One region of the Shewanella sp. 30m-14 genome, then DNA from elsewhere that is predicted to be linked to it. Evidence: predicted binding sites of a transcription regulator. Region 1 holds the regulator's gene; each other region holds the start of a gene.
The links. Region 1 encodes sigma-54, which starts transcription at its own class of promoters, with help from an activator protein. Its sites were predicted from a motif close to GTTGGCACGNNNNTNGNNT; they were not measured.

Region 2: a site for sigma-54 is predicted at 4,098-4,116, ahead of fliD (flagellar filament capping protein FliD). Genes of this name have one in related genera too.
Region 3: a site for sigma-54 is predicted at 4,079-4,097, ahead of ACVBIU_RS12625 (flagellar assembly protein FlgT). Genes of this name have one in related genera too.
Region 4: a site for sigma-54 is predicted at 1,946-1,964, ahead of ACVBIU_RS03735 (formate dehydrogenase accessory sulfurtransferase FdhD). Genes of this name have one in related genera too.

Annotation. Positions count from the first base shown of each region.
Region 1 is NZ_JBRILW010000005.1:12,063-19,480, reverse strand. Features, by position in the region: gene ACVBIU_RS05215 (molybdate ABC transporter substrate-binding protein) at 1-333, shown strand, start outside; gene mgtE (magnesium transporter) at 409-1,773, opposite strand; gene ACVBIU_RS05205 (HPr family phosphocarrier protein) at 1,870-2,145, opposite strand; gene rapZ (RNase adapter RapZ) at 2,132-2,986, opposite strand; gene ptsN (PTS IIA-like nitrogen regulatory protein PtsN) at 3,193-3,636, opposite strand; gene hpf (ribosome hibernation promoting factor) at 3,639-3,926, opposite strand; gene ACVBIU_RS05185 (RNA polymerase factor sigma-54) at 3,956-5,419, opposite strand; gene lptB (LPS export ABC transporter ATP-binding protein) at 5,557-6,288, opposite strand; gene lptA (lipopolysaccharide transport periplasmic protein LptA) at 6,285-6,824, opposite strand; gene lptC (LPS export ABC transporter periplasmic protein LptC) at 6,895-7,418, opposite strand, start outside.
Region 2 is NZ_JBRILW010000021.1:81,741-89,158, forward strand. Features, by position in the region: gene flgL (flagellar hook-associated protein FlgL) at 1-497, shown strand, start outside; gene ACVBIU_RS15385 (hypothetical protein) at 522-1,541, shown strand; gene fliB (flagellin lysine-N-methylase) at 1,615-2,790, opposite strand; gene ACVBIU_RS15395 (flagellin N-terminal helical domain-containing protein) at 3,037-3,852, shown strand; gene fliD (flagellar filament capping protein FliD) at 4,146-5,531, shown strand; gene fliS (flagellar export chaperone FliS) at 5,546-5,926, shown strand; gene ACVBIU_RS15410 (hypothetical protein) at 5,895-6,221, shown strand; gene ACVBIU_RS15415 (flagellar hook-length control protein FliK) at 6,214-7,344, shown strand; gene ACVBIU_RS15420 (flagellar basal body-associated FliL family protein) at 7,359-7,418, shown strand, end outside.
Region 3 is NZ_JBRILW010000015.1:62,027-69,444, reverse strand. Features, by position in the region: gene ACVBIU_RS12640 (N-acetylneuraminate synthase family protein) at 21-881, opposite strand; gene ACVBIU_RS12635 (class I SAM-dependent DNA methyltransferase) at 1,517-2,269, shown strand; tRNA gene ACVBIU_RS12630 (tRNA-Arg) at 2,492-2,567, opposite strand; gene ACVBIU_RS12625 (flagellar assembly protein FlgT) at 2,778-3,947, opposite strand; gene ACVBIU_RS12620 (FlgO family outer membrane protein) at 4,323-4,952, shown strand; gene ACVBIU_RS12615 (LPP20 family lipoprotein) at 4,953-5,399, shown strand; gene ACVBIU_RS12610 (flagella synthesis protein FlgN) at 6,102-6,527, opposite strand; gene flgM (flagellar biosynthesis anti-sigma factor FlgM) at 6,612-6,929, opposite strand; gene flgA (flagellar basal body P-ring formation chaperone FlgA) at 7,027-7,418, opposite strand, start outside.
Region 4 is NZ_JBRILW010000003.1:182,306-189,723, forward strand. Features, by position in the region: gene ACVBIU_RS03720 (4Fe-4S binding protein) at 1-484, opposite strand, end outside; gene ACVBIU_RS03725 (DUF3306 domain-containing protein) at 596-1,246, opposite strand; gene ACVBIU_RS03730 (DUF3305 domain-containing protein) at 1,243-1,710, opposite strand; gene ACVBIU_RS03735 (formate dehydrogenase accessory sulfurtransferase FdhD) at 1,995-2,837, shown strand; gene ACVBIU_RS03740 (substrate-binding domain-containing protein) at 2,885-3,790, shown strand; gene ACVBIU_RS03745 (nuclear transport factor 2 family protein) at 3,795-4,166, opposite strand; gene rlmF (23S rRNA (adenine(1618)-N(6))-methyltransferase RlmF) at 4,287-5,417, opposite strand; gene ACVBIU_RS03755 (flagellar basal body-associated protein FliL) at 5,484-5,885, opposite strand; gene ACVBIU_RS03760 (chorismate--pyruvate lyase family protein) at 6,039-6,602, shown strand; gene ACVBIU_RS03765 (immune inhibitor A domain-containing protein) at 6,654-7,418, opposite strand, start outside.

The DNA of each region.
Region 1 (7,418 bases):
ACGGCTAAGCTAGAAGCCAAAGCATTGCAGCTCACCGGTGGTGAAAACAGTGCAAAAGCGCCTAAAGGCCGTAATACCTATGCTTGGGTGATGGAAAATAAACGCGCCGATCTGTTTTTGACTTATTGCACCAATGCGGTGCTGGCTCAGAAAGAGGTCAAAGATCTGCAAGTTGTTCAGCTGCCTGAGCCTTTAAGTGTTGGAGCTAATTATGGTTTGATTGTACTCGATGATGCCCAACAAGATGCCTGGAAACTGGCGATGTATATTCTCTCTGAACCCGGGCAAATGATCCTCGCTGACTACGGTTTTGATGCCCCATTAAAGCAATAGGATTTGTAATCAAAAGGCCGCAATAGCGGCCTTTTGATTAGTCTTTAATAACTAATTTGATAACGAACTTGATAACTAGTTAAGTAAGAAAATCGTGGCTAAGCCTAGGAAGGCAAATAAGCCAATCACGTCGGTGACAGTGGTTAATACCATCCCCCCTGCTAATGCAGGATCGATGTTCATCCTCTTTAGCATAAGAGGGATCGTTGCCCCTGCAAGACCCGCTACCGTCATATTGATGAGCATAGCGCCAGCAATCAAGGCTCCCAAGGCGATATCGCCTTTCCATATCCATACAGCGACAAAAACGAGAACAGACCACAGCAAGCCGTTGAGGAAGCCAATGGCGAGCTCTTTACCTATCAACCAGCGAGAATTGCTTTTACCGATTTGGCCAAGGGCAATACCGCGAATAACCAGAGCTAAAGTTTGGTTACCAGCAACGCCGCCCATACTGGGAACAATAGTCATCAGAATCGCGATCGTGGCAAATTGTTCAATCGTGCCTTCGAACATATTACTGACTGATGCCGCGAGTAATGCCGCGAATAAGTTAACGGTTAACCATAGTGAGCGGCGAAAGGTACTTTTTAATACTGGACCAAAGGTATCAGTATCGTCGTCCATACCTGCCATGCCCATCATAGAGTGTTCGGCGTCTTCACGAATAACGTCGACCACGTCATCGATGGTAATACGGCCAAGTAGCTTGTTGTCAGCGTCGATAACGGGGGCCGACACCCAGTCATGTCGTTCAAATAGCTGCGCCACTTCGCTGTCAGACATGCCAATAGGGATCCCTTCAAGATCCGACACCATTATTTCACGTACTGAGGCGTTTGGGTCACAGGTCAGCAGATCTGCAATACGTACACCACCTAACACGCTGTCTTGTTTATCGACCACATATAGCATGTCTGTGGCTTGCGGAAGTTCACCGCGGATCCGCAAGTAGCGCAAAATCACGTCGATATTGACGTCTGGCCTTAAGGTAACCGTATCGGTATTCATCAAGCTGCCAGCAGTGTCGTCAGGGTATGACAGCGCTTGTTCGACACGCACGCGATCTTGCTTGGTCATTGACTGCAAAACTTGCTTAAAGATGCTGTCAGGCAGGCTTCGCAAAATATAGGCTAAGTCATCGGTGTCCATGTTTTCGGCGGCTTTTGCAACGCGCTCTGGACTCATCTGAGCAATGAGACTGTCTTTAAGCTCTTCACCGAGTTCGTCGAGGATTTCACCTGTGTGTTCCTGGTCAATCAGTTGCCATAGCACTTGACGAGTACGAGGTGGAGAAGATTCGAGAATAAAAGCAATGTCCGTTGCAGCCATATCCTGCAACATGTTGCGGACGTGGACAAACATACCGTTGCCTAATGCTTGAGTCAGCTGATTGAGACGTTGGTCAGTTGTTTGATTATCTAAGACTTCAATCGGCATAGCTCCCTCACTGGGTCGTTTTAAAGGCGCTTATCATAACGTAACTCAAGAGTATTTATGTGCGGTAGCTAGGAAATTCATTAGGAAAATAACGAATTAATTATCTTCATCAAATCTGGCATCAATTAATTGGCAAATGGCATCGAGCGCTGCTTGGGCGTCTGTCCCGGTTGCAACGAGTTGTACCGTTTTTCCCATTCCTGTTTCTAACATCAATAAGCCTAGTACACTTGTAGCCGAGGCTTGTTTCTCACCTTGAATGATGGTGATCTCAGCATCAAATTCGGAGGCTAAAACAACGAGTTTTGTGGCAGCGCGAGCGTGAAGACCTAGTTTATTGCAGATGGTAACTTCACGTTCAATGGTCGGCATTTTTTAGCTCACGGTGGCGGACTTGTATTTTATGTTTGCCATCTTTGAAGTGAGCAGCAAGGCGCTCAGTGATATAAACCGATCGGTGTTGGCCACCGGTACAGCCAATCGCAATGGTAAGGTAGCTACGGTTGTTACGTTCTAGATCGGGTAACCAAGTTTCGAGTAGATCTTCAATCTGTTTAATAAACAGGTTGACCATTGGGCGTTCATTTAAGAAATCTTGTACTGGTTGGTCGAGCCCAGTCATAGGGCGCAGGTCGGGCTCCCAATGTGGGTTTGGCAAAAAACGTACATCAAACATAAAGTCAGCTTCGGTTGGCATACCATGTTTAAAACCAAACGATTCGAAGTTGATCATCAACTCTTTATCAAGATTGCCAAGTAGGATCTCACGCACCTGATCATTAAGATCGTAAATGTTGAGATTTGAGGTATCGATATAATGATCGACAATGTTGGCTAGCGGCTCTAGCAAGCGACCTTCTAGCGCAATGGCCTCTTTAAGCGAAATGTTATCGTGCGATAAAGGGTGCAGACGACGGGTCTCGTTATAACGTTTAAGTAGCACTTCATCGCTTGAGTTAAGGAAAAAGCTTAATAACTCAACCCCATCAGGCAGAAAAGTGAGGTGCTTAACCAGCTCATCTTTCTTTTCTGGCAGGTTACGAATATCGACACTGATGGCGACAAGCTTAGTGTTACCCGATAGCTCTTTGAGTAAGGTCCCCATCATTGGCAAGGGCAGGTTATCGACACAATAATAGCCGAGATCTTCTAGCATTCTTAATAGAACGGACTTACCTGAACCGGAGCGACCTGAGACTAAAACAAGCTTCATCGTATGATTACCTGATAGACATTAAACAAAATGTATGATTTTTGTGGTTATATTGTGTAAGTGTATAGATTAACTTTTTTAAGGCTGAAAGCAAGAAGTTGAGCGGGTGAATAAGAATAAATAATATTGCTGTAATAATTACTTAGGTCTTTAAATCATTTACCTTTTGTGTAAAAAATAAATAACTTAAAGACCTGAGTAGTTAGCTATTGGGTAATGACTTGGTATAGCTCTGATTCATTGCTGGTCTTTCTCAACTGCTTAACCACCGCTTTATCGTTGAGTTTTTCAGCCATACAAGACAGTGTTGCTAAATGTTGCTCACACTGATCAGATGGCACCAATAAAGCAAATAGAATATCGACAGGCTGCTTATCGAATGAGTCAAATGGGATAGGAACTTCACATTTAACTAATACTGCAACTGGACGTTCTATATTCGACAGCCTTCCATGAGGAATCGCTATACCATTACCTATTCCCGTGCTACCCATTTTCTCTCGTGCCAAGAGACTTTCAAAGATCTCTTGTGAAGAAAGGGTTGGGTACTGGACAGCGGCAATGTCACTGATTAACTCCAGTACTTTTTTCTTACTGCCCGGAGTGGCGCAGGTAGTGCACTCCGGCTGCAGGATGGTACTTAGTTCCATCGTTAGTGTTTAGTCAGCTTCTCTTTGTGTTTAATAACCTGACGATCTAGTTTATCGATCAGGGAGTCTATTGCAGCATACATATCTGCATGTTCCGAAATAGCAAATACTTCCCCTTTTTTAAGGTGAATTTTAGCTTCGGCAATCTGCTGCATTTTTTGTACATTCAAAATAACGTGCACATTATTGATCTGATCGAAATGTCGTTCAAGCTTTGTAAATTTCTCTTCTACATAACCGCGTAGTGAATCGGTGATTTCGATGTGATGTCCTGTCAGGTTGATTTGCATTATCGATCCTCCATGTGCCTAATTTTGAGTTATAAACTCTTACGTTGGTTTGAGGGCGGGATCAGCATCGCTTCTCGATATTTTGCAATCGTACGTCTAGCAACTTTAATCCCTTGTTCAGCCAGAAGCTGGGCCATTTTGCTATCGCTTAACGGTTTCCTCTGGTTTTCAGCTGCGACTAATTTCTTAATAAATGCCCTAATTGCTGTCGATGAGCATTCTCCGCCATCGTCGGTACCCACATGGCTTGAGAAGAAATATTTTAGTTCAAAAATGCCCCTTGGGGTGTGCATGTACTTCTGTGTGGTAACGCGTGAAATGGTAGATTCATGCATTTCAACAGCTTCGGCAATGTCATTGAGTACCATAGGTTTCATGGCTTCTTCACCGAACTCAAAAAAGCCTTGCTGGAATTTGACGATACAGTTTGTCACTTTCAATAAGGTGTCGTTGCGGCTTTCCAGGCTCTTTATAAACCACTTAGCTTCTTGCAGGTGGCCACGGATAAATTGACCGTCGGCCTGATTCGTTGTGCTACGCGCCATTGATGCGTAATGCTGATTAACATTAATCTTAGGCATATAGTCAGGATTTAGCTCTACCACCCAGCGACCTTTTTTCTTGCTGACAGACACGTCGGGAATGACGTATTCATCTTTACTGCGTGCAATGGCAAGCCCAGGTCTTGGGTTAAGAGTTTGGATCAGTGTGATCGCCTCACGTAAATCATCCTCTTTGAGTTTGGTTTTACGCATTAACTGCCTAAAATCACGCCCCGCAATAAGGTCTAAATAGTCTTTAATCAGTAATCTTGCATTTTCAATGTGCGGTGTATCTGCGGCATATTGTGCTAGCTGGATAAGTAGGCATTCACTTAAGTTGCGGGCGGCAACACCGATAGGATCAAAATGTTGAATTCGTTTTAAAACGGCTTCGACTTCATCGAGTTCAGTTTCAGGATCGCCCATCGCTTCGAGAATTTCGTCACAGCTCTGGGTTAAATAACCTCGTTCATCGATCGCATCAATAATCGCGGTGGCGATAGCAAGATCGTTATCTGAAAATGGGGTGAGGTTCTTTTGCCACTCAAGATGCTCATATAAGCCTTCGCTAGTCTCGCCTTGGAATGGCATGTCATCTTCACGACTTACGCCTGAGCTAGCATTAGAGGAAACGGTGTAGACTTCATCCCAAGTGGTATCCATAGGCAGGTCATCGGGCATGGAATCTTGGGTGAGGGCTTCGGAGGTGTCAACGCTTGCGCTATCTTGGGTGAGTTCACTATTAGAGTCATTTACAGAGTGATCTTCATCGTTGATCATATCGCCATCTGACTGCTCTTCATCTAGCTCCAGTAACGGATTAGAATCTAATGCTTGTTGGATCTCTTGTTGCAGCTCTAAAGAAGACAGTTGTAACAGGCGAATGGCCTGTTGTAACTGGGGAGTCATAGTGAGCTGTTGACCCATTTTGAGCTGGAGTGACGCTTTCATTTTACCGCTATTCCCTACACTGTAGTTAAACGTTAAAGCTCGTTGAACTGGCGAAGGTTGCTCAAAAACTCAACACGTTGATTTTTTTTTGGAAATAATTCCATATTGAGTTTTTCAGCTTCCATACTGTGAATTAACTATAGCCTGAATTGTTCACCTAAGTACACCGCTCGAACCTGTTGGTTGTCCAAGATTTCGGCAGGTGTACCTTCAGCAATCAGATTTCCGTGGCTTACTATGTAAGCACGCTCACAAACGTCCAAAGTTTCGCGAACATTATGATCGGTGATCAGTACGCCCAGACCGCGACTCTTAAGTTGTTCAATAATTTTTTTAATATCGATAACTGAAATGGGGTCAACACCCGCGAACGGCTCATCTAACAAGATAAACTTTGGATTAGCTGCGAGTGCCCGAGCAATTTCTACCCGGCGGCGTTCGCCTCCAGACAATGCCATACCTTGGCTGTCACGAATGTGAGTGATATGAAACTCTTCGAGTAGATGCTCAAGTTGTTCTTCACGTTGCTCGTTATTGATGTCATGACGAGTCTGTAAGACGGCCATGATGTTGTCACGTACTGACAGCTTTCTAAAAATACTGGCTTCCTGAGGTAGGTAACCGATACCTTTACGGGCGCGTAAATGCATAGGATCGAGCGTAAGATCGTCATCATCAATAAAGATCTTACCCTTATCACTCTGTACTAGGCCAACCACCATGTAGAATGTCGTTGTTTTTCCTGCACCGTTTGGGCCAAGCAAACCAACAATCTGACCTGTCTTTACGGTTAAGCTAACATCTTGTACGACGGCACGATTTTTATAGCTCTTAGCAAGATTGACCGCTTTTAAGGTGATTTGGTTCATTGCTGTTCCTGCTTTTTCGCTGGCGATTCTGGTTTCTCTTCCTGATAGGTTTCAGGCTGAATAATGGTGATAACTCTGTCATCGCCCTTGCCAGTACTTTCTGCAATAAGCTGTTGCAAACTGATGTTGTATTTAATGCGGTTACCTGTGACCTGGCTACCGTCTTGCGCTAGGGTGGCTTCGCCGACTAAGGTGAGTGTGCGCGTAGCAAGTTCGTAGCGGATCTCTTTTGCGCTAGCCGTTGCCGGGCGTCCATCATCCATTATTTGGGTGTAAGTGGCTGGGTTACCAGTCGCCACAAGCGTTTTACCGCTCTTATCTTCTTTTGAGAAAACCCGTAGCTTATCGGCATTCATCTTGATTGTGCCCTGAGTGACTTCGACAGGCCCAAAAAAGATAACCTGATTATTCTTGATATCAGCTTCTTGGCTAGCGGCCGCAATTTTCACCTCTTGCATCAGGTCATCAACTTTAGCAACAGAGCTGAAACTGAGCAGACAAAATAGGCCTGCAAGGATAGATTGATTGTATTTCATAGCGTCCTTCTACTCAGCTAAAGCGTTTTCTTTAGCTAGTATGAGTGTAAAATTGTTCAATATGTTGGCGTTACTGAGCTTCGTAGATACCTTCTACTTGGCTGATTAGTTTTACGCTCTGGGCATTCAGGTCGGCATATAAGCCTACACCTTGAATGACGAATTCGTTGCCAGTGACGTGGATAATTTCATCTGACGTCATGATCATAGTATTCAAATCAAGATCTAAATAGCTGGTGCTTAACGTCTGTATCGGCTCTTCTGGGCTAATCGAGTCGATAATAACATTGTTTTCTAGCGTTACCTTGCCAGTGACTTTATTCAGGCTGCCTTTATCACTTTTAAGTCGCCATTCGGCTAGGCCATCATCAGGGTAAATGAGATAAACAGGCTCAGTAAAATAGGTCATATTGACGCTATCAAAGTGTTCCATGTGTTTCGCTGTTACTTCGCTATTGATGAAGCCTAACTCGTTATATTCGATGCTACGTAGATCATCGATAATATAGTCGGGTCGCTGACTTGTATCGATATTCAGCTCCTGCTCGCTTTTTTTAGACTGAACTTGCCAATAGAGCAAAAGTGCAGTGCCAA
Region 2 (7,418 bases), on a different contig from region 1:
CTGATACGCCTCCAATCGGTAAAGACGCCAGTGGTAACTATGTTTATCAGGGAGATACCAATACTCGAGAAGTACAAACCTCTGGTTCGTCTTGGATGACAGCGAACAGCACCGCTGCAGATTTTATTTTTTCTAACGGTAGCACCGATATTCTGAATCAAACTAAAGACTTTATCGCAGCACTCGAAGACCCGACGCTTTCCCCTGGCGATCCTGTATTTAGTCAAGCTGCCACCGACATGCAAACTAGCTTAGATGACACTCTGACCAGCATCAGCTCGGCGATCACCGATATTGGTGGCAAGCAGAATACCTTGAGCTTAGTGCAAGCTTCGCACGAAGAACGGGTACTATTTAATAAAGAAGTGATAGGTGAAACTGAAGGCTTAGATTATGCTCAAGCCACAGCGGAGTTCAACTTAAAGCTGACAACCCTAAAAGTGACGCAGCAAACCTTTGTACAGGTATCGCAACTGTCACTTTTTAACCATATATAATTTTAACCAGCTTAAGAGAAGTCAATGCTCAACGGGATTTCAGACGCACTTAATGTACAGCAGCGCAGCCAGACGGTTGCGCCCACTGCTAGCGTGCAGCTACCAGTTAAAGAGCAAACCAAAGCAAACGTTGCTAGCATTCCTACCCACAGATTAGAGAGCTATAGTAAGTGGGCGAAAGTGACACAGGGTCAACATAAGATCAGTGCTTCACAAGTCGCAGAAAAGGGGCTGCAGCAAGTACAAAGCCTACTTAAGCAGTTGCAAGGCCATGGTCAGCAATCCTTGTCGACGAATACAGGGACTGAGCAATTTAGTCGTATTCAGCAGCTACAACAAAAGTTAGCCCAATTAGAGGTAAGCTATCAAGGTAAGCCTCTGATCGATCATCAGCTCAATCTTATCTCGCCCCAAAGACCAGCAAGTCAATACTGCTTTAGCTTGAAATCGGTAGATTTAGCTGCTGTAAAACTCCGAGATGAGCAGCTTAATATGCAAATTGGCAATGAGTCGATAAGAGTTCTATTACCCGCAAATGCTCAACCTATGGAGCTGATTAACCAACTCAATAACGCCTTAAAACCGATAGACATGCAGGCGGTGAGGAATAACGACGGTAAGCTTATCTTCAAGAGCAGTAAGCAGCAATGGCAGCAGGTTCAGTCAGGATTAATGATGACCGGGCAAGGGCAGCGTTTACCCGCCGGTGACGCTAGAACCATCAAGGTCAGTGAGGAGCTTAATTGGCAAGATCCTAGAGAGTGGCGCTTCAACAGCCAAACTGAAATCAAGCAATCTCTGGCCAAAATAGCAAAATCACGCCATAAAGTTGAGTCCCAATTACAAGAGCTCAACGCCAGTCAGCAACACCTCAAGTTGCAACTACAAAAAGTAAACCTTCACAAAGATGCTGGACTAGAACTTGAAGCCACTTTGACTCAAGTATCCGAGCTAATGCAGTCCTCGCCTTTTAGCCTACAAGTGACTTCACTGATGGCACAGGCAAACTTTACCCGTCCTCAGGTATCCGCATTATTATCTTAGTTGAGTGAGGTGAAGCCAAAACCATGGCCTCACAAACTAAACTATCATCGAAAAAACCATGAGCGAAAAAAGATTACGATAACAAGGTCAGTATTGAAGCTAAATCATCAAATTTAGCTTCATCTAAAAGATTAATAGCATACTGACTATAGTTGGCTTTATGCTGCCTATTGGTGTGGTAAACCTGAAAACACATGATGATGTCATGCTCAGACAAGCCATTGTTTTTAGACGCAATCACGGCTAAATAACAACGCAACATAAAGAAATCTAACAACATCACCCTAAAGGCTTGCGATGGTGTCAGCTTATCAACCTGGGGGAAACTCATATGGTAAAAGTAATAAAGTAGATAACGACTAAATAACTCTTGTTGGCCACCTATTGCAGGTTCAGCTATCTCTTTCCAAGCTTGATTAATACTGCTCATACTAATGTTTTCATGCTCATCTGCCATTGAGCAAATAGCTTGGTTTATTAGCTCAAACCGACTCCGACCTCGCCTCACTTTATTGGTATTCAACCACAATTGAATGGAGGTAAATGCATGCATTTGGTGTGTATCTGTATCTTGATTAAAGCCCTCGAAATGCTGCTTAAGCTGACCGTTATCACTTAAAATAACAAGCTGCTGAAACATACTATCGAGAGCACTACTTTCAACTTCCCCTTTAGCCGCTTTATCTGCAGTATTCATCAAAATACCGATAGCGGTAAGACCGAGTTCCAGCGGTTGTTCAGGCTTTAACAGTAATTGAATTGAATAATCATAAGCTTTTTGGGCCCAAAGTGGTGTCGCCTTGTAGCTACGATGATGATTAATTGCTGTTCGCTGCAAACTAAATGCATCGGGTCGAAGCAAAATATTTCTCGCTGCCTCAGGGCAAGATAATGATAGGCTGTCATAGCGATCCCCACCCCTCATATGCGACATTCTTGGATAGGTCTTGCAAGTATTACTCAGCAATGCCTCCCCGGCCTTAGCATGAATTTGGCAGAGTTTATTGTCATCTAAAAAGCCACATGCCCCCTCTTCATTCAATACCGCTTGAGCCCACACCTGATCACTCTTTTTGACCTTTTTCAGTGCCGTTTTAGCCAAAACCTTAAGCTCGCTATGTGCCAAGGTTTTTTTATAGCTCTGCTTATCAATATGGATATTCCAGCCATAACAGCAACTGTCTTCACACTCGCCGCCAATACAGCTGAAGTTAGTGACGAAACTGGGTCTAATGAGTGAATGCTTCATTATTGCTCTCTTTATTATCAAGTTTTGGCCAAGCCTAGATATGCTTATTAAGAGCGACCAAAACACCGATTAACTAAAGTCTTTTTTGTCATTCACCAATTATAATTAAAAATATTTAATCCTTAATATTCATGCGGATACACTTAAAGCAACAAATTAAATCACCAATTGCTTTCAGTTTTCATTTAGCGCGTCGTTTTAAGATTATAGAAACCAAACAATCAGTAAAACTCAAAGGAATATCCTATGTTATCTGTAATGACTAACAACGCGTCTAACATCGCTCAAAATGCTGTCACTAAAAATAACGACCTACTTAGCAACGCTATGGAGCGTCTATCTACAGGTCTTCGCATCAACAGTGCGTCTGACGATGCTGCGGGTCTACAGATTGCGACTCGCCTAAACGCTAACGTAACAGGTATGGAAACAGCTGGCCGTAACGTGTCTGACGCGACTTCTATGCTACAAACTGCCGATGGCGCACTAGATGAGCTAAACAACATTGCTTCTCGTCAAAAAGAATTAGCGACGCAAGCAGCTAACGGCGTGAACTCAGCAGAAGACATCAAAGCACTAGGTGCTGAATATAAAGAACTTAACGCTGAGGCTAATCGTATTATCGACAGCACTGAATACGGTGGAAACAAGCTATTCACTGAACTAGATAAAGGTGTTGGCTTCCAGATCGGCGCCTCAAACACAGCTTCAGAGCAGCTAACGGTTACAACTAAAGTAGCTGATGTTAAAGCTCTTTTTGTTGGCGAAATTACAGATTCTGCAACAGCTAAAGCTCAAATTGACAACGTTGATAAGATTATTGACACCGTAGGTACTGAGCGTTCTAACCTAGGTGCTAGCATTAACCGCCTAGGTCACACAGCATCTAACCTAACTAACGTTACCGAAAATACTAAAGCGGCTGCTGGTCGTATCATGGATACCGATTTTGCGGTAGAAACGGCAGCTATGACCAAAAACCAGCTACTCGTTCAAGCCGGTACTAACATCCTGTCTTCTTCAAACCAAAACACTGGTTTGGTTATGGGTCTATTGGGCTAATCTTCCCCCCATTCTCCCAACTTTCTATCAAGGGCCTTCGGGCCCTTTTTTTTGGCAACAAATTCCCCGCAAAACTTCAGTGCCCCTAGCTTGAGGTCGCCTTACTTATTACATGGTTGTAGTGAACATAGTGCAATAGTCGCAAGCGGAAGCAGTACTTCCCTTTAAGCGTTAGTAACGGAAGGAAAGTTAATCCGCCACATGCAGCTAAAGATTTAAAGAAGATGTAAAACATATACTTAACTATTGGCACAAAGATTGCCAATTGCATTACAGCAAGATTGGAGGATCAAATGATTTCAGGTATGGGTGGCGCCTCATTCGCCGAACAGCTTATCGTCGCAGAACGCACGGGTAAAGATCAGATATTTGAAAGCAATATGACCAAATATGAGTCGCAACTCGATGCCTATAAGATCCTCGAGCGTAGTCTAAATAGCATGACCAGCAAACTAGAGACAATTGATGGTGACGCTTTCGAGAGCAAAACCTCAACCATTAGTGATGATAATGCCTCAATCACGGTCGAAAGTGGCGCACCTACCGGTAACTATGATCTGCATGTTAAGCAACTAGCCCAGGCACACCAATTAACCAAGAGCTTTGCCAGCGAAACTGAAGTCCTACCGACAACGGGCATGCTAAGCATTCAAGTTGGTCCTAGCGCAGCTGACACCATAGAGATCGACATGGCAGTGCTCAATGCCGATGGCACAAAGACTGTTACCGACCTACGGGATGCCATCAATAACCATTCAGCTAACCCGGGAGTGCAAGCATCTTTGGTCAGAACGGGTGGCCAAGTCGAATTAATGCTGACCTCAAAAGAGACGGGTGAAGCAAACGCCATTGACGTCAAGATGGACGGTGCAGACTGGGGCATGACCGAACGAAAAGCGGCGCAAGATGCGCTGGCGACCCTTAACGGCATAGATATTCAGAGCAGCAGTAACAATTTAACTAACGTTATTGATGGTGTCTCTATTGAACTTAATAAAGTCCACGCAGTAGGTGAAAGCAGTAGCATTAAGATCAAATCTGATACTGACTCCAGCGAACAAGCAATTGAAGATTTTGTTGATATTTTCAATGACTTGATGGACGAAATAAATAAGTTAACTCGCTCCATGGGCAGTGAAGCCTTAGATGATCTTAATAATGAGAATGACGATAACAGCGACAGTGATGAAGATGAAGATAAAGACGAAGATGATGACTTCAACTCTTCAATTACCGAAGATCAGCTAGGCGTACTCAAGGGTGATTCGAGTATTCGAATGCTGCAACAGAATATGCGGGATGCCATTTTTGATGCGGCGCCAAACGGTATGCGTCTATCTGACATCGGTGTAGAAATGGGCCGTGACGGCAAACTCGACATTGACAAAGATAAGTTATCTAAAGCACTAAAAGATGATCCTGACGCGATACAAGCCATGTTTACCGATTCTGGCAGCTATATAGACAGGCTCGATACCATCATCGACCCCTTCACCAAGTTCCAAGGCTCGATGGATCTCAAGCAAGACAACCTTGAGAAACAGATCGAGCGAGTCGAAACCAGTATGGATAATCACGACAGACAGATGGAACAAAGGTATCAAATTTATCTGGCTCAATTTACCGCAATGGAAGCCACCATTAGCCAACTCAACTCAGCTAGCGCACTGTTTTATTAAGGAAATACTAAAAAATGTTGAACGAGCACGATCCCTTTAATGCTTATAAGCAAACCTCTTTGAATGCTAGAGCCGCAGCTGCGAACCCTCACGAGATGGTACGAATGCTTCTCGACGGTCTATTAGAAGAGATCCAGCGTGCTAGCGGCTTTATGCAGCGCAGGAGCTTTGAAGATAAAGGTCAGAGTATCAACAAGTGCCTCAATATTGTGCATGGACTCGATTCCATGCTCGATATCGAAAATGGCGGCGAAGTGGCCACAGGGCTAAACCGTCTTTATGACTATTGCAGTCGCCAGCTGGTAATCGCAAGTGTTGAAAACAGCGTTACCGCCCTAGAACCCATTACCAAGGTAATTACCGATGTCAGAGCAGGTTGGGACAATCTCAATTGAGCAGTGGCAACAGTTTGAAAAAGCGCTGCAATTCTATGCGAGCGCTCAAAACTGGGAAAAACTGGTCATAGTGAATAACAAGATGACTGCTGCACTAAAAATGGCTGGCAAACCAAGTAGTCGATCGCAACTACTTGCGCGTCAATCCTTGGCTAACACCCATCAAAAAATACTTAAACAACTCGCGCAAGCTCAAGACGAACTGAAACAAGAGATGAGTCAATTTAAACAGCAACAAGATGGCCTAGCCGCCTACCAACTGACCTGCGTCAGTGGTGGAGTAAACAATGACTAGCCCTGTACTTCCAAGCACATTTGTCAGCGCATCGACAAACTCTACACAGCCAAGTGCAATAAGGGCCCACGGCGCTAGCCATTACTCTGAGGAGGCCGAGCTACCTAGCGGATCAGAGCCTTTACTGTTTTCGCTAATTCAGCCGTTGCAGCAATCACTTTCTGGTACTGTGCCAGCAATTTCTGCTGGCACAGTAAGCGATCTGAGCCAGCCATTGGGCCAACTACAGCAGCAAACGGCCTATAGCAACACGCAGCTATCAATCGACTCATTCACACAAGCGGCTAGCAATCCGTCGATAGAACATAAAGGCCATTACAGCGCGACATTTCCGCTTAACCAACAAACATTAAATGCTAATCCATTAGCCACGCATAATGTTAGCCAGGCTATCGCCAACCCTACATCACAGGTCACAACGGCGGTTCAATCAGCTCCATTACATTCAGTTCAGCCCACAGCAATAAAAGAGCTTGTTGCGGGTATAAACGGGACTCAGCCTGCCAATACTCATTTGTCGTTAGCGACTGGTATGCTCAAACCTGATAGCGCTACTCACTATTCAGGCTTTCAAGCTGCCACCCAGCAGGTGTCGAGCACATTTGCTCCGAGCTTGATAGAAAGCGCAGGCATCGACGCTATCGATTCTGCTCAAGCTACTGTCAGCTCTCGTACTCACAACACTGTTGCACAGTGGGGGCCCGTTTCGGTATCGCAGTCTGCGCCCTTACTGCAGCAGAGCCACGAAATGCTTTCGCCACTTAGAGAACAACTAAGGTTCCAAATCGATCAACAGATCAAACAAGCTGAAATTAGGCTCGACCCGCCAGAGCTAGGCAAGATTGAACTTAATGTGCGCCTAGATGGTGATCGGCTACATATTCAAATGCATGCAGCTAACCCCTCAGTAAGAGATGCCCTATTAATGGGACTCGATCGACTTCGGGCTGAATTAGCCATGGATCATGGTGGACAAATTGATGTCGATATTAGCCAAGGTGAGTCGCAACAGAAGCAACCACAGGGCTCATCTCAATCGGCGATAGCGGCTGAAAGTTTTCATGAGGCCCAACATTCAACCGCTGATACATCTCAACAAGATCAGGTTGATCTACTCGCATAACTAAGGAACAACTTATGCCTTTAACTAAAAACAGCAGCAAACGGATCAGTCTTTTTCTTTTTATCATTGCATGG
Region 3 (7,418 bases), on a different contig from region 1:
GATGGCTATTAATACTAAAACTATCCTTGAAAGCTTGCTCTAATCTTCTTAAAAGGTCGCAGGCCATCAACCGGATCGGCGCGCCACTCTCTATCTGAGGTTTCACAGGGTACAAACTGTTTAATCGGGTTACCATCAATGGCTTCAATCATCTTAGCACCATGGATCACTGGCGCTATTTGCTGAGGTAACCAGCAGTGACCCGCAGCGTATTCAGCGCCTTGCTCATCAAGGTCTAGGTGAAACTCAATCGTATCGGCCTGCCATTTATGAATCGCGCGGTTTAGCACAGCAGGCGACACCGTATGATCAGACCAGCCAACCTTAATCCCGTATCGTTCTCTAAAGCTTTGTAATACTGAAAGGTTACATTGATCTTCTGGCGTTGGATAAGCAGAGACGCAGTGCAGCAAGGTGATATCTTCTGCGCCGTGTTCCTTTAAGGTCGCGATAGCAGCGTCAATCTCTTCAATTGTCGCCATACCACTTGATATAACAATGGGGAGTTGAGTTTTGGCACACTCAATCAATAAGTCAGTCCACAGTAGTTCGTATGAGGCAATTTTAAAAAAGTGCACATAAGGTTCGAGCTCTTTCACAGCTTTAAGATAGAAAGGAGTGCAAGAGAACTGGATGTTAAAATGCTCGCAGGCCTCTCTAAGCGCAGGAATAAACTCAACAGGTAGCTCCCACTCTTTTCTGTCACGATGCATTGCGCTTTTCTCTAAAATTTCAGCAGAAAATAGCTGATCAATTTTAAAAAGTTGAAATTTGACGGCATCACAGCCAATCGCAGCAGAAGTTTCGATAAACTCGATACAGCGATCTAAGCTTTTATGGTGGTTGCTAGAGACTTCTGCAATAAATAGGGGGTGACTCATATTTTATACTTCCTATTTTCGAGGATGATTTTAGTGCTGCTTGCTTCAGTTAAAGTAAGCATATTGATTGCACTGGGATAATCGGCAGAGGATAGCACACTCTTTGATGTTCATTCTGGCCTTCGACTCCGTTATCCTAACGCATATCGTATTTAACGCTATCGGCAGGTTTTCGTGCAGTTTTAGTCGTTTTGGCAAAAAATATTGATGATAGGTGAGAGCACTGGTTAATGGCTCTGGTTAAAAGGCTCTGTTTTAATAAGCGCATAAGCAATATTGTGAGAAGCCAATTATTATGGAGAGTCAATTATTATGGAAGATAGTTGTTATGGAAGTGCGGAGGGTAGCAGTTATAGAGGAGCGTTGCGATAAAGTTGGCTATCGGTTTTTTTGGTAGTTAAAGTCCATCTTTTGGTTTAGTGCACTGAACTGTACGCTTAAATTGACTCTCCTTGTAAGGTTTTATCGTGCACACATAACTTTCCGTAATTGTGGCGCAATGTCAGGGAGAATGGGCTGCTTTGCCTATAATGAACAAAATGTGAGAACTGTGCTTAAAGTGAGCATTTATCTGCTTCGCAAATATCGACAATTAGTATAGTATGCGCCACCCAAAAAATTCACGGTAAACCCCCTTGCTGACAACGCAAACTAACGCGCTATACACCGACCTGTCTGGTTATTATGATTTGATGTGTGCCGATATTAACTATCAAGCACAAAGTGACTGCATTCGCCGTCTGCATCAATTATTCGGCAATAGAGGCGTCCGCCATCTCGACTTAGCCTGTGGTACAGGTCCCCATGTTCAATATTTTATTGAAAATGGATTTCAAAGTAGCGGCCTAGATATCAATCAGCCGATGCTCGATATTGCTAAGCTACGTTGCCCTGAAGCCGATTTTGTGTGTCATGACATGGCCAATTTCACGGTCGATGAGCCATTAGACTTGATCACCTGTTTTCTGTATTCCATCCACTACAGCGATGGTATTGAAAAACTGAAAGAGTGCATTAGCAGCGTACATCGCGCGTTAGCAACGGGCGGTATGTTTTGTTTTAACGCCGTAAAAAAGACCCGAATAGACAACAGCTCAGTGGTTAGCCATAGCGCAGCTCATGAAGACAGTCAGTTTGTGTTTAGCTCAGGTTGGTATTACTCGGGTGACGGTGAAAAACAGGCGCTTAAACTCAGCATTCAAAAAATAACCGGCGATATCACCCAGTCTTGGCAAGATGAACACCCTATGGTCGCGGTCGGATTTGCACAATTGCAGCAGTTACTGCAGCCTTACTTTGAAGTGCATATCCTTGAACATGACTACGACAGGCTGACGCCTTGGGATGGCATTTCAGGCAACGCTATTTTTGCCTGTGTGAAAATCTAGTCATCGCGATAATATTCGCCGCGCAGTATTATTTGAGCAAACTTAAATGAAAAATGATCCTGCGCGTAAAGCAGAACGTGAATAGATAAAGTGCATGCTCAAAGTCCCATCGTAAACAACCTACTTAGCTTAAGCTTGTTTAATCTAGCGAAATTTTATTTTAGATACTGAAACGTTTAAGACGGTGGTGCTTATTGAATAGCATATACAAAGGAGTGTATATGGTCTCCCCACAGGGACTCGAACCCCGATCGATCGCTTAGGAGGCGACTGCTCTATCCTGTTGAGCTATAGGGAGACGATGCTGATTATACTGGTTTTACACTAGATGAAAAGAGCTGATGAAAAGTCTTTAAATTTAGTTGCTTAATAAATGTTCTGCGGCTGAGCATTTTGCAGGCTAATCCCATTTATTTAGTGATTAACCTGCAATTTACGCCAGTAATGTTAGCCAGTCATTTTAGTGCAGTCCTGTCGTTCAGTTAGTGCAGGCTTAAGCCTGCTCCAGTTATAGCTTTATCGCCAAGTCATTAATTTGAATATTGAGCGATGCGGCGATGCCATCTAATACCGCTGTAGCACTTTCTTCTGTCACTTGATCTATGGTGATGGTCGCTTTACTTTTTCCTGCCACCGCGCGCATGTTATCGAGTCTATCGGGCATATTTTGCTGCAATACTAGTTGAAGCGTGTCACCGACTCGAATGCCGTGGCGTCTGCCTAGGTTGAGGATAATCCTATCGGCCTGTTTAGATACCACCTGACCGAGTAGTGGGCGGCAATTTAAGCTGTTATCTAAATCATTGCTAACTTGAGCCAAAATTTGATCAATTACCTGGCCGTAGTCAGAACTCCAGAAACTGGTGCTATTAGAGTTAACCGTTTGCTGGCGCTTAAACTCCCATTCTGCCGCTTGGCTGTATTGTTGACTCCAGACTTTCTCGCCGCTAATACCATGAAAGAGCGATACTCGAATTTGAAAATTACGCATGGGGTCGTTGTCCCACAGCCCAAGGGTACTGGTGAAATCTTCAGTTGATATATCGATGATCTCTGGCAGCAGAATATATTGGCTGTCTGTTATCTCACTCAACCAGCTAGGTAAGCGATAGCCACGCACATCAATTAAAGCTTGGTCTATGTCTAAACGCTCATTGGCATGGGTCAGTGGAAAGCTACTGTTAGAGTGTTGCTCTAGCGTGAAGGCTAAACGCTCTGACAGGTTTTGCTCGAACAGACCAATATTGCCGACTCTAAGCTGGGTTCTGTCTTTGATTAATGCCTGGGGGATTAAAATGGCCGCTTTAAGCTGGCTACTTTGGCAAGTGTCGTTGAGCGGTTCAATGATATCGATACGAACATTGACGGTGATTTCATTGTTTTCAATACGCTCACTGATAAGTTCAACATTTTGGCTTTGCGCCTGATGTGCCATGGCAAAAGTGTCATTGATTAATTGGCCGTTACTGACGGTTTGTTGGCTACTAAAGCGTGCACCGGACTGTAACGTGGCATAACTTACGGCTTGGTGAATGGCGTTTTCTCTTGCTTGAGTGACGTTGTTATCGGTAATTTTTGCTTGGCCACTGGCAGTGATCCACTTGGCTTGTGCTGGCAACGTGACAACGGATGACATTAAGCACACGAGTGCTGTGATTGAATATAGCGCTGGTTTCATCTTACCTGTCCAGTTTTCGAGAAATTGATGGCATGGTTATTGTGCATAGTTACTCTGCATATTTGTTTGACATAGCTTTTTGCATAGCTTTGTGCCGGATAACTGACAAACCTGCCTTTTAGCAATGAGTTAAGCAATTAACGTGCCTGTATCGGCAGATTTGTGGCTATCCTTTAGCAGGAGTACTCGATGATTTTTTATTAACAGCTGTGTAGAAGAGGACACTGAGCTAGGTCTGAGAAGTTTAGGGCCAAAATAGATAAAGTTTTGGGCTGCTTTGCCGATATGAATTTAATAGCATTTATGCGTACGGATAAGGTCGGAACGATTACTGCAACTCGTTGTAGTGATTAACGTCTGATAGGAAGTTTAAACATGTATAAGCCCATTATTTTTCTATCTTTACTGCTGACTATCGGCTGTGCAAGCACCGAGGGCGATAATCCCGCTGAGCAGCAGATGGCTAACGGTTATGGTTTGCCGCATACCGCTGCGATAAATCATTTGTCTCAACAGATGGCCAATGAACTGGTTCGGCAAAACGACAGCTTGCGCCCAAATCAGCCATTGCTGGTGGCAACCCCGGTATTGGTATCAGATATGACATCGACCAATGCGCTTGCTTTGCAATATCAACAAGGTTTGATTGCGGCGTTACATGATCATCAGTTCAATTTAGTTGATATTAATGTCAGTGATGCCCTTAAGGTCACTGCTGATGGTGAGTTTATTATGAGTCGTGATTGGCAGCAATTGTCCTCAGACTTACCGGTTGAGAATGTGGTGGTTTCGACGATGAGTTTATCGACCCAAGGGGTGGCAATTAATAGCCGAATCGTCAATGTGACTAATAACCGTGTGGTATCGGCGGCGCAAGGTTTTGTTAATGCCGCTGCGATGCCTGGTTATATTCGCGTTTCAGAAAAGGTAGTGTCAGAAAATGGGTTACTTTATCGCAATAACCAAGGCGGGCTGCAATCGGTGAAAATAGTAGGGGATAAATAGATGAAAGCCGTTATTTTATGTGCCGCGTTAACCCTTTGTGCATGCTCGGCACAAGACCGCTATGTGCAGTATGAAACAGAGGCGCCACGCTCTTTTCCCAAGTTGAGCGCAATCGGTTATGCACCGCTGGACACTCAACCTGCAGCTGAACATTCTCAGCGTGTATTAATGGCAATGCAAGCCTCGAAAATTGCGGCGTATCGCGAACTTGCAGAGCAGGTTTATGGTCAACAATTGAGTGCAAGTAGCCAGATGAGTGACTGGATGTTATCTAGTGATGAAATTCAAGCGTCTGTATCGGGCGTTATTCGTGGTGCTAAAATAGTAAAAAGTTATCCTGCTGGTGAGCATTATGTGACGGAACTAGAGTTAGATTTTGAGCAAGTATGGGCACTATATCAGCAGCAACACCGCTCGCAACGAGTGAAAGAAATTACGTATTTTTAAGGGGCAGGGCGTTCGCAGGCTCACTTCGAGGACGCTTCGCTTCTAGGTCCTAGGAAAAGCGCAAGAAAAGTCAAAAGCTTGCATTGGTTTTATTTATGCAATTGCTTTGATCTTTATGCTTTGCTAGAACCTAGAACCTAGAACCTAGAACCTAGAACCTAGAACCTTCTTTTTTCGTAGGTCGGCATTAATGCCGTCGTTTTTCTTTTCCTTAAGCGAAGCGCTCCGTAGTGACCTTCAATTAAATTAAACAGTCACGTGCCGTAAGGCCGAAGGCCGTTCGTCTTCGCGTTTCCCGTCTTAGCTTTAACCTAGTACCTGCCTTTCCTCGTACCTTCTTTATAAAGTAGGTCGGCCTTTATGCCGTCAGTTTTGAAGTGATACGTAAGCTTTGATGGGCTAAAGCCGAAGCTACAGCTCAAGCTACAGCTCAAGCTACAATTGCGATGATACGTTATGTTAGTTGTTACGGTGGGCTCTGTAATGTCTAGGCTCTTTGCTTTTGTGTAAGCGAAGCGTTCTGTAGTGACCTTCAATTAAATTAAACAGTCATGTTGCCGTAAGGCCGAAGGCCGTTCGTCTTCGCGTTTCCTGTCTTAGCTTTAACCTAGGATCTAGAAGTCGCAACGCGACGCTCTCGAAGTGACATTCAATTGAGACAAAGTCACGTCCTCGCAGCGAAGCGTCCTTCATTTAAAACCGTTAAGCTTTTAAATTATTTCCAAGCGTTGAAATACTAGAGGTTTTTCCTTTGCCATCGTAAGTTAGGCTCGACGCATTTCGGCTTACCTGTAGCGCTTGTGAGAATCGATTTAAGCTGGCTAAACTTAATTCAATCAGTGACTCATTTTCAGCATTGAGTTGTTGGCACTCGGCTAATAAGACTTTGGTGTCGGTCACTTGTGTAGATAATGTAGGATCGGTTTTTAATAAGGCTAGATCAGGCTGAACGGCAATCATCTCATCATTTTGTTTAAGGCTAGCCAATAGGTTTGCCTTAGTGCTGGCTAACGACAACAAAACATCGGCTTGCTGAGCATGCAAGGCTTGTTTTTCTTGGCTAATAACCGCGTTTAGCTCAGTCAACACTTGGTGTTGTGAGCTAAGGAGTTGAGATAAATTTGTCATAATGGCCTTGTTAATTTTCGCTCTATTGAGTTCGCTGCTTTGACCCGTTATGTCCTACTTTGCACATAAGCTAGCACATAGCGCTTACTTTAAATCTTTAAGATTATTTTCAAAGTTTGCGATGTTACTTGCAAGCTTATCTGGATCGATTTTGTAACGCCCTTCGGCAATTGCGGCTTTAATTTCGTCTACTTTCTTTTGGTCTATTTCTGGCATGTCAGCCATCTTAGTTTGTACATTTTGGATCTGTTGAGCCTGTGCGGTAATCGACACCGAGTCGCCTTTCTGTGCGGCGGGAGTGGGTGTTGTTGGCGCAGTTTGTGCTGATGTTGCTTTGGTACTCGCACCCGTACTAATTCGCGTATTGGCGTGAGGGTTTACTTGTTTAATATCAATAGCCATTTTGAAATCCAACAGTTAAAAAAGAGTTTCTTACCCATGCTATCGGCAGCATCACTGGTTACTTTAGGACTTTTTACATTCTTCTATTCGTACATTCTTACATTCTTACTTCGACTTGGCCAACGCCAGTGACGCGAGCATCGAGTTTTTTATGGGAGTGGCTATTTTTTATGCGAACTTTATCACCCACGTTGCCATCATGCAGTGCTTCACCAACGGTTTTAATTTCAAAATTGTCAGAGCGCGCATATATCGACACGCTATCGCCTTTACACACAATACAGAGTTGGTTGGCAAAAATGGGGTGCCCCGGTGCGACACGTCGTTTTAATCTCGCCCCTATCACTTCGGAGATACTTTCAAACTGTTGGCCCCGCAAAGTGGTTTGCTCAATATATTCGAGTGCAATATCGTCTCTAGATAACAGATCACCCGGCCCCATGGTCGATTTTGCGACTACAACAGGGTACAGGATCTCCACTCTTACCG
Region 4 (7,418 bases), on a different contig from region 1:
AGCCTGGTGGCAGCATTTCAAGATTGATGCAAGGGCTCATGCTAAGGTCGAGAATAAGGTCGAAGTGGGCTTTACGAATGGCGACAGTACTTAATTCTGCATTACCGTTTTCGTGTTCAACCTTGACTTGAAACTGACCTAAGAAACCTTTAATTTCAACAAGCTTGTTGTAATAGCTCTCTACGTCTTCAGCAGCAGTCATTACTTTTTCAAGATGGGCTTCGTCCTGGCTAGTGATTGGCTCGTTCGCCAAAATGGCGCACTTACCCATACTAGACAACTTGTCCGCAGCTAAACGTGCCAAATCTTCTGGCCCGATAACAAGAACATTACCTTCGGTGGTGTAGCTAATGGTCGGTGGGATCAGATTTTGAATCATCTGAGTCCCAGCAAGGACCTTTTGTCGAACCTCTTTGAGTCCAACTTGTGTTTCACTATTGCTCACATTGCGTTCCTGAACAGTTCTTTGGCTGTTTCTGTACATGAGTATCGCTGTTATCTCATCGCGCTTTTCATTAGCACCAGCTTTTATTACTCTCTAAATACAGCAATTCACATACCAAATTTGTGGAAATAAAAACACTCTATAGTGACGTTAAACAACTTTAGCGGTCGTAATATCACTGCTTTTTGGTTCATTTTGGGACAAGTCGTCTTTATTGTCGTCCAAAATGTCCGATACAGCTTTTGTATCATTAAGGTGTTCATTCTGATCGGTATTTTCAGCTGCAATCATCTCATCTGATGCTGCCTCAACGCCGTCTTTGGCTCCATTCTCATCATCTTCATCTTTGAAGTTATGGCGGAATACTTTCTTAAATAGCTCAGCAGAGACATCAGCTGTTAGCTTAGGCTGATTACTGTAATCAAGCGCATATTCAAGCAAGCCATCAATTTCGCTGTAGTGTGGCTGCTTCCATAGTGCCTTTAGTGCTGCAGCTTTTGCAGCCGGGTCTACATTAGCGCCCATAAAGCTGGCAAAACTACCACCGACTTCAATTTTTTCAGGATCAGGCAAGTCCTCTGCACGCAAAATCTTATCGGCTTGCGCTTCAGCTTGTGTGTCGTCAGAGGCTGGGGTTGAATCTGATGCTGTTACTTGCTCTGCTTCAGCTTGCTGTTGGGCAGCTAGCGCCTGCTCTTCGGCTTGTTGCTGTGCCGCGGCTTCTGCGGCAGCGACTTCCGCTTCACCCTCAGCCTCTACTTGTTGCTTACGTAAATTCCAGCGGGATAAAAATCCACTCATGTTCTGTCCGCCATGTGGTTAGTACTTGGCCCTTGGTTCTTACGGCGATCCACATGTTTACGGCGATGTGCGCTAATTTCGACTTCACCATGACGAGTAATGAACGCTTCAATCCAGCAGGCAATAGCCTTGGGCATAGGGATGTTTAATACTGGGGTATCAGCTTCTAAACAACCGGCTGCGACATTTTGGTCAGCAGATAAGGCAACTGGGATCCACTCACCTTCGAGCGTTTCATCACAGACGATATACAGCATCGCGTTATCCATATCGATATTGATACGGTAGCTGCCGCGCTCATCTTTGTGTAGCTCAAGTAGAATTAGGTAGGCACCTTCAGGTGCGGCGTGGGTGGCAGGAAGTATCTGATCGACCTCCCACTGTACTGAGGTCCATCTTCCGACTTGCTTCTCGGTCTTCTTAAGAGAAACGTACATTGGCCATTGGCTTTCGGTATGTTGCATTCAGTCTCCGTCTTGCCTGAGGTGGCTGCCGATATAGCAGTCCAACTATATAAATACTCCCCTAAGCTAAAGCAATATATGTGCCATACGATATCAATTAAATAGTTTGAACTAGATCAACTATTCCAAGCAAAGACTAGGACATTTTGTCTAAATAGCAATTACCGATAGGACATAAAAGGGCGACCCTAACACTGGAACTGTGATCTACTGCTAATTTATTCCCCCTATAAAATTAGGTACAGATATTGCTTAGAACTAGGCGCAATTATTCCCTTTAACAGATGATGGGTCACATGACAGCATACAAAAGCAATCCAAAGTTAATTAAAACCAATACTGAAGTCCCTCTTACGATTGCTGTAACCGCCATTAATGAAAATGGTGAAAAAGTAGATAAGTTCATTGCTTGCGAACGCCCTCTCACTGTTTATCTAAATTGGCAGCCTATTGTGACGTTAATGACACTTGGCGCCCGAGCTGAAGCATTGTCATTAGGCTATCTTAAAAACCAAGGATTCATCTCAGATATCAATAAGCTAGAATCTGTCATCGTTGACTGGGATGTGAATTCAGCCGCCATCATTACCAGTGAGAAAATTGAAAATCTAGATGAAAAACTGTCTGAAAAAACCGTCACAACAGGCTGTGGACAAGGTACGGTTTACGGCGACTTTATGACTGGACTTGATGACATTAAGTTACCCACGCCTCAGTTAAAACAGAGCATGATCTATAGCTTGCTTAAAAATATCAGTGCCTACAATGAAACCTACAAAAATGCCGGTGCAGTGCATGGTTGTGGCTTATGCCAAGAAGACCAAATTGTTGGCTTTGTTGAAGATGTCGGTCGTCACAACGCTGTTGATACCTTAGCCGGTGAGATGTGGTTAAACCAAGATTCGGGTAACAACAAACTGTTTTACACCACAGGACGTTTAACCTCTGAGATGGTGATTAAAGTCGCCAAAATGGGGATCCCAGTGGTGTTATCCCGCAGCGGCGCAACACAGATGGGATTAGAACTCGCACAGCAGCTTGGAATTACCATGATTGCTCGCGCTAAAGGTCGTCACTTCTTAATTTATAACGGTGCTGAGAATATTGAATTTGATGCAATTGCCTAACCGAATAGACCTAATAACTAGTATTAAATGCGCAACAAGGATTAATCATGACCGAGCCGACTGACCTGATCTATATGAGTGCCAAACAGGTATCTGAGTACCTAGATCTCAATGAGAAGAAAGTCTACTCAATGGCCAACGACCGCATTCTTCCCGCGACTAAAATAACGGGTAAATGGCTATTTCCAAAGATCTTAATCGATAGATGGGTGATGGATTCATGCCACAGCGGCATGCTATCTGATCGTATGCACATCACAGGTAGCGATGACCCACTCTTGTCAATGTTGGTCGCTAGAATGATGTCACAGGTGGGTAAAACCGAGCTCATCAGTTACAGCTCTACTGGTTCACGCTTAGGTTTAGACTTGCTTTCACGAGGTTATGCCGATGTGTGTACTCTGCACTGGGGCAGTGTTGAAGAGCGTAGTGTTCGCCACCCTGCTTTGTTACAGGGTTACGCTAACCACCAGCAATGGGTCATGGTGCACGGCTATACCCGTAAACAGGGCTTAATGATGCGTCCAGACATGCATCACCGCTGTCAGGAGTTGGACAAAGTGTCCCAACAGTCTTGGCGTTGGGTCGCTCGCCAAGCGGGAGCCGGTAGTCAACAACACCTTGAACAATGGCTGATGAAGCAAGGTGCTTCATTTGAAGAGCTAAATTCAAGTATTGTGGCACAGAGTGAACGAGAGTTAGCGGGTTATATTGCTCGTAACAATGCCGATATCGGTTTTGGCTGTCAGTCGGTGGCACTTGAAAGTGGCTTGAGTTTTGTGCCACTCGTCACAGAGTCTTTTGATTTTGTCATGCCGCAGGGGATCTACTTTAGACGCCAGCTGCAAAGACTTTTCAACTTATTAGCTGAGCCACAAACCCAACAACTCGCAGCTACGCTTGGGGGATATGACTTAACAGATTGCGGTAAGTTACTCTGGAATGGCCAGTAATAAACTAGAACGGCTTACATTGGGTACCTTGATGAAATACCATTTGCCATAAATCTCGATTTTTTCGCCAGATAGAACTGCGAATTGAAAAGCTGATGACATTCTCATCAGCTTTTTTTAATGTAGCTCGATAGGTTACCTGACAAACATCAGGCGCCAACTCTATCACTGCAAATTGGCTAGTTTCAATCAATGGCATACGTTCATCGGGCAATCTAGCAAGCACTTCCGCTTTGCCAAAGCTATAGCCGCTGGCTGCAAACTCTAGAAAATCATCACTCAGCAAACGCTCCAGCTCAGCACGAGAAGCTCTCACTTCAGGCTTTTGCAGATAGAGTTCTAGCTCAACAAGTAGGTTTTCCAGTTTGAAGTTCACAATAGAATCCCGTAGCGCCAGTAGATTTATCCCTTTATCAGTCTAGGATAGCTTTTGATATTTTTGAAGTATCTCAGGTGCTTATTTAGCGATTAAACCTGACCACCTTCTGAAAGGTTACTACTGCGCATCACGAAACTGTTGCCACAACTCTCTTTGTTCAGGTTTAAGGAAAGTCCAAGCTAACACTCGAGTAATTTTATTTCCCTGATGCATCTCGATCTCTTTCACCTCATCGGCTTGTACTTTTTCAAGTAAGGCCATCGCCGGTTTCAAGTTTTCTTTTTTAGACACCAAGGTGGTAAACCATAAGCATTGATTGGCAAAATCTCGACTCTCGCTAATCATCACTTGTAAAAACTGCTGCTCACCGCCCTCACACCATAACTCAGCTTTTTGCCCGCCAAAGTTCAGTACTGTGTTCGACCTATCCGCGATCGCTTTAGGTTTATCCGCAGCAAGTTTTACTGATTTAGCTCTATTTGCCGTTAAGTTTTTAATTTTACGAGCTGTACCTTCATTCGCCTCGGCCAAAGAGGCATGAAACGGTGGGTTACATAAGGTCAGATCGAAACGGTCATCGGCTTGGATCACACCACAAAAAACCTGTTTTGGATTTGTTTGTAGGCGTGCACCAAAGTGATCACTGATCTCTGGATTATGAGCAAATATTGTTTGTGCATTCGTTATCGAAAGCGGATCCACATCACTGCCCACAAAGTTCCATCCATAAGACTGGATCCCCAATAATGGATAGATAACGTTGGCACCGGTACCGATATCTAACACCTTAACTCTCGGCCCTTTAGGTACTTGTTTCTTACTGGATTTCTTAACCGCGAGTAGATCTGCCACATAGTGAATGTAATCGGCACGACCAGGGATCGGCGGGCATAAAAAGCCAGTTGGTATATCCCAGTTATCAACGCCATAATGCAATTTCAACAGCGCGGAATTGAGCATTTTAACCGCTTGTGGATCGGCAAAGTCTATCGATAGATTACCGTAGGGATTAGGCTTAACAAACGGTTTTAACGCTGCAAAGGCTGCGATCAAAGCTGGAAAGTCATAGCCCTGGTTGTGCACATTTCGCGGATGCAGCGACTTAGTCGTTTGCCCCTTAACAATCGCAGTTTTCTGCCCCTTAGTCGCAGGCTTTGAATGTGGCGATGTAGAGGCTACTTTTCGCTTGGGTGCTGAAGGCTTACTCGCCTTGCGCTCTTGAGTTGAAGATTTAGTTTTATGACTCATGTTTTAACGCGCCAGCACCTGTAAAAGAGCAAACACTACAAATGTTTGCATTGAAAATTAATCTTATTAATCATAAAGGTATTTAGTAAACAGTAAGTTTACTACCAGAGGACTACCCGTTTCTTGTTCCAGAAGTTGATTCACTTTCTCGTAGCATTGACGACGGATCTCTTCCTTACCCGTTAAAGACTTCACCTTGTCTTCAGTCTGGTTGCCTAAGATCTCAACAATCGCAGCTCTTAACAGAGGATCATGCCTCTCTAAACTAACCAGTTGTTCTGGTTTTTTAACCATTAATTCGACACTTAGTCTGACATAGCCCAACTTCTTTCTATTGGAAATATAGTTAGTCACTATCTCAGGTTCGAAGCCATAGTAAGCGTACTCTTCTAGCGGCTTATTGTCGGCTGCCACAGCACTAAAGCTGCTGCAGAGCGCCACGAGTAGTACGGCTATTATTTTGTTCATCTTCAAACTTACTCCCTAGTCGATATTCGATGAGACCGAGTCTCATTCCATGTTGTTACATGCCGAGCTAATCACTCTGAGTCGACAACCTCTACCTGCAACGGCATGGGCATGCTAGACTGCTTCGGTTTGCTGTATTGTACCGAGAATTTGATGACTGTGACTAGGCTAAGCTTCCCTTATGGTGAATCAATCCAATGGTTTTCACCAGAACAAATCGCCAATTTACCTACGCCACCTTTTAAGGACTGGCTATTAAGCACTTGTAGCTTAACGCAAAAACTAAAAAAGCAATGCACTCACTTTGAAGTCCGAGTTCTTGGAGAGGACACCCTAATTCCCCCTGTAGAAGAGGCCTTTGGCAACGAAAGCATGTGGATTAGAGAGGTGTTACTCGTTTTAGATGGGATCCCGTGGATTTTTGCGAGAACCCTAATCCCTGGGCGATTACTAGAGAAAAAACAACAAGATTTTCTAGGCTTAGGCGGCAGACCATTGGGCGAATTACTCTATTCAACCGATGAGTTTACTCCAGGCAGAATTGAAGTGGCGCATTTTGAAGCCTGCAGCAAAATAGCTAAACTGGCAAAATCACTGCAACAAGATGTCAGTGAAGAGTTGTGGGGGCGCCGTCGCTACTTTCAACATGAAACCGAACAATTGGTGGTGAGCGAGGTTTTCTTACCCGCCGCTCAAGCAGCCATCGCTAAACTTTAGCGCTATCGCTGGCATAGAAAACGATCTGTTTTATGCCAGCGAGTCATGCTGTTATTGGCGACGATACACACCCAGTAGAGCAAGCATTACCAGCGACAACCAACCTAAACTTCCACCTCCAGACGAGCCCGCAGGCTCAATAACTGCAGCTGCCACCGTAATGAGTTCACTCTTTTGCGCTGTTTGCCCCATACTGTCTGTCACCGTTAACTGAACGGTATAGCTACCTGCTACGCCATAAGTGTAACTAGGAGATTGAGCAGCGCTGGTATTGCCATCGCCAAAGTCCCAAAGGTAACTCAAGTCACCATTACCGCCTGTCGACTGATTGATGAAGCTCACTAATAAGTTAGATGTGGTTTGAGTGAAGCCCACCTCTATCGCTGACCCCACAACAAGGTTGGTGTTATTGGTAAAACTTATGCCATTACCATCTGTTACGGTTACCGTGATGAGGTAATTACCATCAGTTGCGTAGGTGTAGCTGGGTGAAGCCTGACTACTGGTGCCATCAGTGGTACCAAAATCCCATGCGTAAGTATAATTGCCATCACCACCACTCGCATTGGCGGAGAAGCTTGCTTCTCGACCTTGTAAGCTATAACTAATACTGCTGTTGAGCTCTTGTGAGTCTGCTGGCGTTTGGCTGGTATACCTAAACTGCACCATCGCATTACTGCTATTGCCAGATTGAGTCATCACCTCCATGGTTAAGCCCAATTCCGGTAACACAGTGCCAGACTCCTTTTGCAGTGGCGCACTGTAATCATTGGCATCATCGAATAACTTAGCCGCCCCAAGGTGTTCATCGTTAAG